One region of the Iodobacter arcticus genome, then DNA from elsewhere that is predicted to be linked to it. Evidence: riboswitches for the same ligand, from Rfam matches in the RefSeq annotation. Region 1 holds a riboswitch; the other holds the start of a gene.

Evidence for each region. A riboswitch is a leader RNA that binds a small molecule or an ion and turns the genes downstream of it on or off. The one in region 1 is predicted to bind manganese.
Region 2: another riboswitch for manganese. It lies ahead of ACFQNF_RS20255 (TMEM165/GDT1 family protein); the one in region 1 lies ahead of ACFQNF_RS15165 (hypothetical protein).

Annotation. Positions count from the first base shown of each region.
Region 1 covers NZ_JBHTBQ010000033.1:252,152-257,506, forward strand. The annotation lists gene ACFQNF_RS15150 (bifunctional transcriptional activator/DNA repair enzyme AdaA) at 1-305, shown strand, start outside; gene ACFQNF_RS15155 (hypothetical protein) at 405-896, opposite strand; gene ACFQNF_RS15160 (hypothetical protein) at 1,667-2,116, shown strand; gene ACFQNF_RS15165 (hypothetical protein) at 2,143-2,400, opposite strand; yybP-ykoY riboswitch at 2,493-2,609, opposite strand; gene ACFQNF_RS15170 (substrate-binding domain-containing protein) at 2,749-3,762, shown strand; gene ACFQNF_RS15175 (maltoporin) at 4,447-5,355, shown strand, end outside.
Region 2 covers NZ_JBHTBQ010000046.1:69,776-75,130, reverse strand. The annotation lists gene ACFQNF_RS20265 (MFS transporter) at 1-138, opposite strand, end outside; gene ACFQNF_RS20260 (low molecular weight protein-tyrosine-phosphatase) at 1,177-1,653, shown strand; yybP-ykoY riboswitch at 1,740-1,871, shown strand; gene ACFQNF_RS20255 (TMEM165/GDT1 family protein) at 1,960-2,526, shown strand; gene ACFQNF_RS20250 (NCS2 family permease) at 2,628-3,920, shown strand; gene ACFQNF_RS20245 (adenine phosphoribosyltransferase) at 4,034-4,594, shown strand; gene ACFQNF_RS20240 (hypoxanthine-guanine phosphoribosyltransferase) at 4,688-5,242, shown strand.

The DNA of each region.
Region 1 (5,355 bases):
CGGATCGGCCTATTTCTTTGCATGTGGCGGGGACAAATTTTCAGGTCAGTGTTTGGAAAGCCTTGCTACAGATTCCACCAGCTACCGTGGTGAGTTATTCCCAAGTGGCGAATGCGATTGGTAGCCCTAATGCGGCGAGGGCGGTGGGTACGGCTATTGGCTCAAATCCTGTTGCATTTTTAATCCCCTGCCATCGTGTGATCCAGCAAAGCGGTAAGTTGGGGGGCTATTACTGGGGAGAAACGCGTAAGCACGCGATTCATGCTTGGGAGTCGGCGAGAGAAGAAGTGCTTTTGCCGGAATAGGCAGGTGCGTTTGGGGCGATGCTTTTGAGTTTTTTACTTTTTGATGAGCAGGGCTCGGTTTGTTTTAGATAAACCGAGCCTGCAAATGGCTTTGCGAGCTTAGTTGATGCAGCTTGGTGCGGCAGCCAGTTCTAGCGTTTTGCATAGTTCTAAAAAGCGATCCAGCTTGTTGCTGCGCATCAGTAGTACTTGCATATCGTCATTCAGCGATTTGCTGAAGTTGACAAGTGTGTAGGCAGGATCAAGCTCTTTCTGGATAAGGCGCAGAGCGTCGGCCTTGCTGAGGTCTTTGAGCGCTGCGGAGGTTAGCTCTAGCTCGCCTTCGCCAAAAGCCTCTTCGATCTGTGCGTAGAGTGCATCGGCTTTGTTTGCGCGAAAGAGCAGGCCGTCTTCAAGCTGCTCGATCAGTACCCATTCCCAGAGTGGAATTGCAAAATGGGCTTGGTAAGCGCTTTCTTTATCGTTTGCCAGATAGCTTTCAGCGTCGTTGGCTGCTTTGAGCACTTCGGCGCTCATTGCAAGAATGTCGTTTTGCTCCAGGCCGCCATCGGCGATCAGGTCGAAGAACTCGGTGATATGCGTTTGATTCATTGGGTAATCCTGATTAGGGCATCTTTAAAGACGATCACTTCTGTGCAAGCTGGCATTGCGCATCAAAATATCCCCTCGCATTTTAAAATAATTGCGGCAGCGATCTTGTTTGCGATTGGCCTTGCATAGAAAGAATTGCTCTTTGAGTTGCCCATTAATAAATGCCATCGGCGCTACAACAGCGCCGAAGGGCAGATGATAAAGGGATTTTAGCTTTAGCGCTTAGCCGTGTTGCGGTGCTCGTTGAAACCGCAGGGTTTTATACTGAGCAAGCGGGCTAGGTTTGCTCAAGCAAGGCGCTGCTTTGCGCAAGGATGGCGGTGTTTAATCGCGCTTTAGTCATTGCAAAGAGCGTGATGCCCAGTGAAGCGTTTATTCAGGGATAAGCCTTTGGTGGTTCATGGTTGCTGTTATGCGTATGGCAAACGATGGGTAATATTGCTGTTTTGTATGCTTTTATTTTTGGCTGGCAAGTGCACATTTGGGCCTCAATTTTTAAAAGAAAGGAGTTCGTCAGGAATAAACTACTGTATTTTCTTTGAGCGCCGGGCTTGAGAAGGGCATAAAGCCTAGGGTGGCAGAGTAGCCTGAGGTAAGCCACTCTTGTGTTTTTCTCAAAAATGTAAGTTGTTGCACCCATTTATTAATGACACATTGTGTTGCCGTTTTGTGAGCCTATTGGTTTGACCCAGCTTGACAGCGCCAAACCATGCTGAAAGACTGCTGCCAAATAAAGTAAGATTGCTTAGTTAAAATAGAAAGGAATTTTTATGCTTAAAGTGAAAGGTCTGCTTGTTGCGGCATCAGTAGCTGCTATGTTATCCGCTTGTTATGTGGTACCTATTCAGCCTGCTACAGCAGGTGCTGGCCCATCGCCGCGCCAGCCTATGCCTGTTGCGATGGCAGAAGTGGTTGCGCCGCGCCCTGTGTATACCGCAAGGCTTTACCCTACCAATGATGCCGCGGCGGCCATTGGCCGGATTAACGGCACAATCAGCAATCCGGAAAAAGGCCATGGCGAGTTTGCTTTTAACGCGGGCAAGGAAGCTTATGCTGGCGAAGCCACCCGTGCACCGGGATCGTCCAAAGGCAATGCAAACGCCGTAGGTAATAAAGGTGGCTATGCCAAGTGTGATTACAGCATGAGCAGCGCAGAGTTGGGTGCAGGTACTTGTGCTTTCTCTAACGGCGCACGTTTTGACTTACACATCTCGCTTTAATCTCTCTCTACCCATCGATGCGGCGTTCATCTGCATCGATGGGTATTGTCATGTTTTAGATTGCCCAGCCTAAGTAGAGCGCAAATCCTGCGTAAAGAAAGCCAATGCAGCTCCGTTGCCGCGCTTTCGGGAAGTGCCGTGCCAAAAGCCGCCAGTACCGAGCCCACCGCAGTCGCGCCCAGCTTCATATGCCGGGCACACCATTCAATGGCGTTGACGAAATAGTCACAGGCTAAATAGATGGCAATGGCCGAGAAGTAGAACAGGAACAGAGTGGGTAACATGCAAAAGCACAATGCCGGGCAAGCAATTAAACCAATGGCGCAACGACACGGCTTGCCTGGCAGGCAAACGTATCGAGGCCAAAGGTATCGCTGAATCATCTGCCATACCGGCTGATGATCAATGACGCCATGCAGCAAGAAGCCGCAAGTTTGTTGACGCCACCTCCCTCGCTTTGCGCGAAGGATAGCTACTACCCAATGACAGGAGGGGCGATTCTGGCAGATGTGGAGCGGGTGGGCTGGCTATGGATTAAATCTCTTAGTCATAATCTATAGCGCTTTGAATTCTGGTGTAATCAGGCAGCAGCATGGTATAAGCTGAGTGCTTAAAATCTTACAGAAAACATAATGAATTTGCGGGAATTGGCTCAGCTACTGAATTTATCGCCCACAACGGTGAGCCGTGCTTTGAATGGTTTTTCTGATGTCAGCGAAAAAACGCGGCTGCGAGTGGCCGCAGCGGCAGAGCGGCATGGTTATCAGCCCAATAGCACCGCCAGAAAACTGGCGCTGGGCCGCACCGATTGCGTGGGGATGATTTATCCGCTGCAACCCAATGATTTAAACGATCCGGTTTTTCACGCCATTGTGGGCGGAATGACTGATCAGTTTAATGATGCAGGTATCGATCTGATGCTGATTTCGGCAGATACCCATAATGAGCTGCAAACCTATCAGCGCATTACCGCTGGGCACAGGGTTGACGGGCTGATTGTGGCGCGTACCTGCGTATTTGATGAGCGATTGCGCTATTTGCAATCGTGTCACTTCCCTTTTGTAGCGCATGGCCGCTCGCAAATGGATACGCCTTATCCCTGGTTTGATTATGACAATGATGCGGGCACCCGCGCCGCAGTTGAGCGCTTACTGGCCTTGGGCCACAAACGCATCGCCCTGATTTCTGCTCCTTTAGCGCTTAATTTTGCCATGCAGCGTAAGCAGGGTTTTGTAGCGGCGATGCAGGCAGCAGGGGTGACGGTGGAATCCAGCTTATTGCAAGAAGGCGCGCTGACTGCGCAAATGGGCGAGGCGCTGATGCACCGCTTGCTAAAGCTTAGCCAGCGCCCTACGGCGGTGATTGTGGATAATAACCTAGCGGCGATGGGCGTGCTGGCGGCATTGCGCCAAGCAGAGCTGAGGGCAGGCACGGATATTTCGCTGATTGTATTTGGTGGCGTAGCGCCAGAGCTGGCGATGGGGCAAAACATTACCGCCATCCGCCAGCCCGATCCACGCGAAGCGGGCGTTACGTTGGCTTCGCTGATGCTGGCGCGGCTGAGGGGGGAAGACCCAGAGTCCTTGCAAGTGCTTTGGCCAACCCTATTGCAGCCGGGCACCAGTGATCAGGCTTGTTTGATTTAATTGGGCGGCTGTTGTTAAAACCTAAGATCTGTAGACACAGAGCTCACCGAGCTAAAAGGCAGGACACTAAGAAAACAAAGGATTCCTGCTGGCGATGATTTTAAAGCCATCTTGGGTGGCAAAGTCATGCAATGCATCTTTTGTAGGGTGGGCAAGGCGTTTTATCTTGCCCACGCGGGGCCATTCGGGTGGTGTGTTGCAGGTGTTTAATATCTTGTAAATGATCGCGTGGGCACAAAATCGTGCCCACCCCACAGGCATGTGGTTTTTTGGTGAATTGCGCGTTATTTGTCGTTGGTTTTGAATATAAGCCCGGTTTTGTCGAGTGCCTGCCTCCTTTGTAAGGAAGCAGGCATTTTTATTGTCTTTTTACTTAGCAATAAGCATGAAAAACAATCATTTTAATGACGTTTAAATATTGTAAATAGGGTTATCAATGTAGTTTACATCATGTAGTGACGTGGATTAACTTACGAAAAAACAAATCCAAACCGCTTTGGAAATAAGGTTTGGCGTTGTTTTTATCGCTTTCAAACCGTTTAAAACAAATAAAACAATGGATTGAAAGCGCTTTTGATCAGCCTTGGCAATATGATTTGCTGTTTTGTAGCGATTTATTGATTTACTACAAGGTTGCTTATTCGTTTTAGCGGCATAGCCGTACCTATTCAGGGAAGAGATGAGATGAAGTTCAAATCAGTAAATCAGATTTCTGCACCGGCTCAGCTAGCGCTGGCTGTTTGCGGCTTAGGTTTGGTGACCAGTGCGTTCGCGATGCCGGTCGATTTTCATGGCTATGCGCGCAGCGGCATAGGCTCGAATGCCACGGGTGGCGGATCGCAATCCTGTTTTCAGCTTGATGGTGCGGGCTCTAAGTATCGCCTAGGTAATGAGTGCGAAACTTATGCCGAGTTTGCAGTGGGCGGTAATGTGTTTGAGAAAAAAGAAACCGGCACGCGTTTTAGAATTGAATCGCGGCTGGCTATTGCTGCCAAGCAGTTTCAGGATTGGGAAAGTGATTCTGGCAAATCTGCCGAGTTTGCTTTCCGTGAAATGTATGTCACGGCCGAAGGCGTAGGCCTAGGGGAAAGCAAGCTGTGGGCGGGTAAGCGTTTTTATGCTCGCCAAGATGTGCATATCAATGACTTTTACTTCTGGGACAACTCCGGCCCCGGCGCTGGGATTGAAAACGTGGATGTGGGGTTCGCCAAATTTGCCTACGCATGGCGTCAGAATACCGTCACCACATCCGATACCAGTATCGAAAATCTGGATCGCAAGATCGGCGTATCCGGCCACGATTTCCGCCTCTCTGGCATTAAAGTGAATCCCAATGGTGAGCTGACAGTGGGCGTTGATTTGCGCTTTGCCAATAAAGCCGACAAAGATCAGGGCAAGGCCACCGATGGCTTGGGGCTGAATCTAATGCACACTCAAAGTGGTGTATTCGGTGGCTTTAATAAGATCGCCCTGCAATACGCCAAGGGCAATATCTCCAGCTTTGCTTCGGGCTACCCAAATGTAAACGCCGATTCGGGCGATAAAGCCTACCGCGTGGTTGAGCAGCTGATGTGGCAACCTGAAAACAGCCGC
Region 2 (5,355 bases), on a different contig from region 1:
TGCAACCACATACAACATGGCGGGCATCACAATATCGCTAGCGACATAGGTCAGCAGTTCAAATGTGGCGAGTAGCAAACAAAAAAATAGCGCCTGACGGGAGGAGATCGGTAAGAGCGAGCGGGTAAAAGAAGACATCGAGCCAACAATTTAGTTAAGTTAATCTGTGTGTTTAATCGGCAGACTTTCTTATGGAGAAAGTCTAGAAAGATGCTGCAGAAAAATGACGAAGCTACAAATAGACAAATTTCCTTAGCTACTTTTTAAACGGCTATGGGCTACAAAACACCCATCCAAACCATAAAAAAAGGGCAACAAAACAAGCTTGAATGATGACCACGCGAATGGACGCTTAACCTTCTAGTGAAATAGCCATGATCAAAGTTATCGAAGTCTGCTGTTTTACTTCATTTTCTAGGAGTGCCCCAGGTTGTGTGTGGGGGATTTCTGAAAGTGCGCCGAAGCGATGGAGCGATATTTCTAATTCACCGCTGATTACGTTTTTCAGGGGTGCTGCGTAGTTGATATCGGAGGCTATTCTTATGAATAATTACAATTTTATTGTATATGCAAGCAATAAAACTAGGTAAATATTTACCAGTTGCTGACGCATTGATACAGCATAAGGTTGTGAGAATGTTTTTTCTGAATTTTTCTACAGCACTAAAAATGAATGAATTAAAATTTAAGTTGTTGATTTTTTGTGTAAAAAGATACACGTCTTTTTAGAGGTTTGTTTTTTAAATATAATTTGCACAATTAGTGCCAAGGGAATAATGAAGCCTAAAGCTGAAGAGTTGAGTGCGTATTTCTGACGATTGTAATTACTGATGATGTCAGTTGTGTCTGGCGCTCATATTCTCTTGTAAACACCTTATCTTGAATGCCGACGTTGCCGATTGTGCAAATCTCAATATTGACTGTTTTGCCCTTCAATCAACCAAGCCTTAGCGACACCGTTTACGGGCGGCCTTACATAATCTTTCATTAGAGATCTAAAGCTGCGTCGGTATTTTTGTGCCAGCCAATAGTCAATCATCCAGAAGATGATTCGATCTAACTTGCTGACCTATGCGGTATCCTAAATGCCCACCATATATAATGTGCTAATTCGTTAATTTATATTTTTGGTAATTAACTGTTTTTAATGGCATTTTTCTTGATTGGCTGATTTTAATGAAAAAACTTAAAGTGCTTTTTGTGTGCACAGGAAATATCTGCAGAAGCCCCACTGCAGATGGGGTGATGCGGCAAAAGGTAGAGGTTGCGGGGCTAAGCCATGCCATTGAAGTGGATTCTGCCGGTACACAGGATTATCACATTGGGGAGCCGCCAGATCGGCGTTCGCAAAGTTATGCTAAAAAACGTGGTTTTGATTTGTCTTTTTTGCGCGCCCGCAGCGTGCAGCAGAGCGATTTTGCTGAGTTTGATTTGATTTTGGCGATGGATAATGGCCATTTAAGGGATTTACAACGGCAATGCCCACCAGAATATCAATCGCGGGTGAAATTATTTTTATCCTTTGCCCCTGTCCCTACTCAAAACGAGGTGTTAGATCCTTACTATGGCGGCCCAGCTGGGTTTGAGACCGTTCTGGATCAGTGCGAGGCGGGCTGCGCCGCGCTGCTGGGGCACATCAAAACAGCTGTTTAAGACATGTAAATAGTATGGCGTAGTGGCGGTTTTTGTAATCTGGGATTGCAGCATGCATAAGGGGTGGTTAAAATCCGCGCTTTGGTCTTCGGGGGAGTAGTCGCCTGCAGCTGGTTTGAAAGAACGGTTTGCGGGGAATACGTCAACATACTTGGATCGTTTGATCCATGGCGTATTCGGTTGGAGCGGTGTTCTGTAAGCAGAGCGCAGGCCAGCTTGACAAGACCTGAGGTTCGTTCAGCATTTCCCGGGGTGGGCAATGCTGTGCGACCTCTATCCTGCCCGCCCCGGAAACACGACTCGATGATTGATACCTTTCTTATTTCTACTGGCGTTGTCGCCATCGCCGAAATCGGCGATAAAACGCAATTACTTGCGTTAATTCTGGCAGCACGCTTTCGCCGTCCTTTGCCCATTATCTTGGGTATCTTTGTTGCGACTGTACTGAATCACTTTGCTGCCGGTTGGATTGGTCAGCAGGTAGCAGGTATGATTTCGCCGCTTGTTTTGCGCTGGGTGATTGGTTTGGGCTTTTTAGCGATTGCCGCCTGGGCACTGGTGCCCGATGAAATGGGCGAAGAAGAAGCGCAAATCAAGCCTTATGGCGCATTTGTTGCCACAACGTTAGCTTTCTTTTTGGCTGAGATTGGCGATAAAACGCAAGTGGCCACCGTGGCGCTGGCGCTGAAATATCAGCCTTTGTGGGCGGTGGTTGCTGGTACAACGGTCGGCATGATGATTGCCGATGTGCCTGCTGTTTTTGTGGGTAAGTGGATCGCAGCCCGAATGCATATTCTGCGTTATGTACGTTTTGTAGCCGCAGCCGTTTTTGCTCTGCTGGGTGTATTGGCTTTGTTAGGTGTGGGTAGTTGATTTTTTAAGCGTGCGAAAGTCGGAATGTATTTTTGTTTTCTATTTAGATTGCATCAATACGCTCCGGCTTATTTGTTTTTATTTAACGGGGAAATGGGCTCATGCTCGAAGCATTGTTCAAATTAAAAGAACACGGTACTAACGTTAAAACCGAAGTGATTGCGGGTTTTACAACGTTTTTAACTATGGCCTATATTATTTTTGTTAATCCAGCCATTTTGGCGCAAACCGGTATGGATTTTAATGCCGTGTTTGTGGCGACCTGTCTGGCTGCGGCTTTTGGTACTGCCGTGATGGCGCTTTTGGCTAATTACCCGATTGCGCTAGCCCCGGGTATGGGTTTGAACGCTTATTTTACCTTTGCTGTGGTTAAAGGCATGGGTGTGCCTTGGCAAACTGCGTTGGGTGCGGTGTTTATTTCTGGCGTGGTTTTTGTGCTGGTTTCCTCGTTTAAATTGCGTGAAGTGCTGGTGAATGCCATTCCGCATTCTTTAAAGCTGGCTATTTCTGCCGGTGTGGGATTGTTTCTGGCTATTATTGGGCTGAAAAGCGCTGGCCTGATTACCGCTTCGCCTGTGACGATGGTGCAATTGGGTGATATCCATGCACCAAGCACATTATTAGCCGTATTGGGCTTCTTTTTAATTGTGGCGCTTGAATACCGCAAAGTAAAAGGTGCAATTATTATTGGCGTATTAGGTGTGACGCTGCTGTCGATTTTATTCGGCTTAACCGAATTCAAAGGTGTGTTTTCACCGCCACCGTCGATTGCACCCACCTTTATGCAAATGGATATTAAAAGTGCGCTGAATGCGGGCCTCTTGGGTGTAGTGTTTATTTTCTTCTTTGTTGATTTGTTTGATACTACCGGCACTTTAGTCGGCGTTTCTCACCGCTCTGGTTTGCTGGATAAAGACGGCAAACTGCCCCGTTTAAAGAAAGCGCTGTTCGCTGATTCTTCTGCCATTATGGTAGGGGCCGCCTTGGGTACTTCAAGCGTAACCGCCTATGTTGAATCAGCGGCAGGCGTTGCAGCAGGCGGTCGCACGGGCCTGACTAGCTTGGTCGTTGCGATCTTGTTTTTGGCGGCTCTCTTTGTGGCGCCATTGGCTGGCACCGTACCTGCGTATGCCACCGCACCCGCACTTTGCTATGTAGCCGTACTGATGGCGCGTGGTCTGGCCGAAATTGATTGGGATGATATTACCGAAGCCGCACCTGCCGTGATTACCGCCGTAGGTATGCCGTTTACTTATTCGATTGCGGATGGGATTGCGTTTGGTTTTATTAGCTACGCGGCAATTAAAGTGCTGGCGGGTCGCTATAAAGATCTAAGCCCTGCCGTGTTGATTATTACTGCGCTGTGGCTGATTAAGTTTGCGGCTTTTGGTTAAGGGAACTATTTAAATGAGCTTATTGCAGGCAGAACCGCCTTACGCGGATTATATTCGGGGCAGTATTCGTACAGCGCGTTAAATTTGCCGCTTTTGGCTAAGGGAAATATTCAATGAGCTTATTGCAAGCTGAGCCGCCTTACGCGGATTATATTCGGGATCGCATCCGTACGGTGCCTGATTGGCCGCAGGCAGGCGTGCAGTTCCGTGATATCACGCCTTTATTGCAAGATAAAAAAACCTTTCGTGTTTTGGTTGATATCTTTGTGCATCGCTATATGGATATGCATTTAGACATGGTGGCCGGTGTGGATGCGCGAGGTTTTATTCTCGGTGCGGTGGTGGCCTATGAATTAAACTTGGGCTTTGTGCCCGTGCGCAAAAAAGGCAAATTGCCCTTTTTAACAGTGGCAGAAGAATACGAGCTGGAATACGGCTCGGCCACGGTTGAGATTCATACCGATGCCTGTAAAAAAGGCGATCGTGTTTTGCTGATTGATGATTTGGTGGCAACAGGCGGTACCATGGTGGCAGCAGCTAAGCTGTTAAACCGCCTTGGTGCAACCATTGTTGAAGCGGCTGCTATTGTTGATTTGCCTGAATTGGGCGGATCAAAAATCGTACGTGAGCAGGGCATCTCTCTGTTTACTGTTTGCGATTACGCAGGCCATTAAAGATGTGTCGTGGCGGCGCTGTGTTTGTCATTTTAAATACAAACAGTGCCCGCCCGTTTTTGTTTGAATTATTTAAAGAAGAGGTACGCTATCGTGACCCTAGAACTCCCTGAAGCCCAAACCATTATTGATAATTCGGATTGCCTGCACAGCGAGACCGAAGTGCTGGCTGCGCTGGATCGTATGGCGGTGGCAATGACCGCTGATTTGCAATACGCCAATCCAATTGTTTACACCGTTATGAATGGTGGCTTGATTGTGTCAGGGCATTTATTGCCACGCTTACGCTTCCCTCTCGAAGTGTCTTATATGCATGCCACGCGTTATCGCAAAGAAACCAGCGGCGGCATGCTGGATTGGAAAGTAAAACCACAAGAAAGCATGAAAGGTCGCGTTGTGGTGATCGTGGACGATATTCTTGATGAGGGCCATACACTGGCAGCTATCTTGGAATATTGCCGTGAACAAGGCGCAAAAGAAGTACGCGTTGCTGTACTGGTGGATAAAAAACATGATCGTAAAGCGGTGGGTGTGGCTGCGGATTATGTGGGCCTGGAAGTAGAAGATCGCTTCTTATTTGGTTGTGGTATGGATTACCAAGGCTATTGGCGCAATACGCTGGCCATTTATGCGGTACAAGGCATGTAATATTGTGAGGTTGGTTGATTTTAAAAGCCCTTATTTACGCTGAGTAAATAAGGGCTTTTTTGCGGGCGCAATGTGCTGGTTTTGCATTGTTTAATTGCATCCGCTACGAGCTC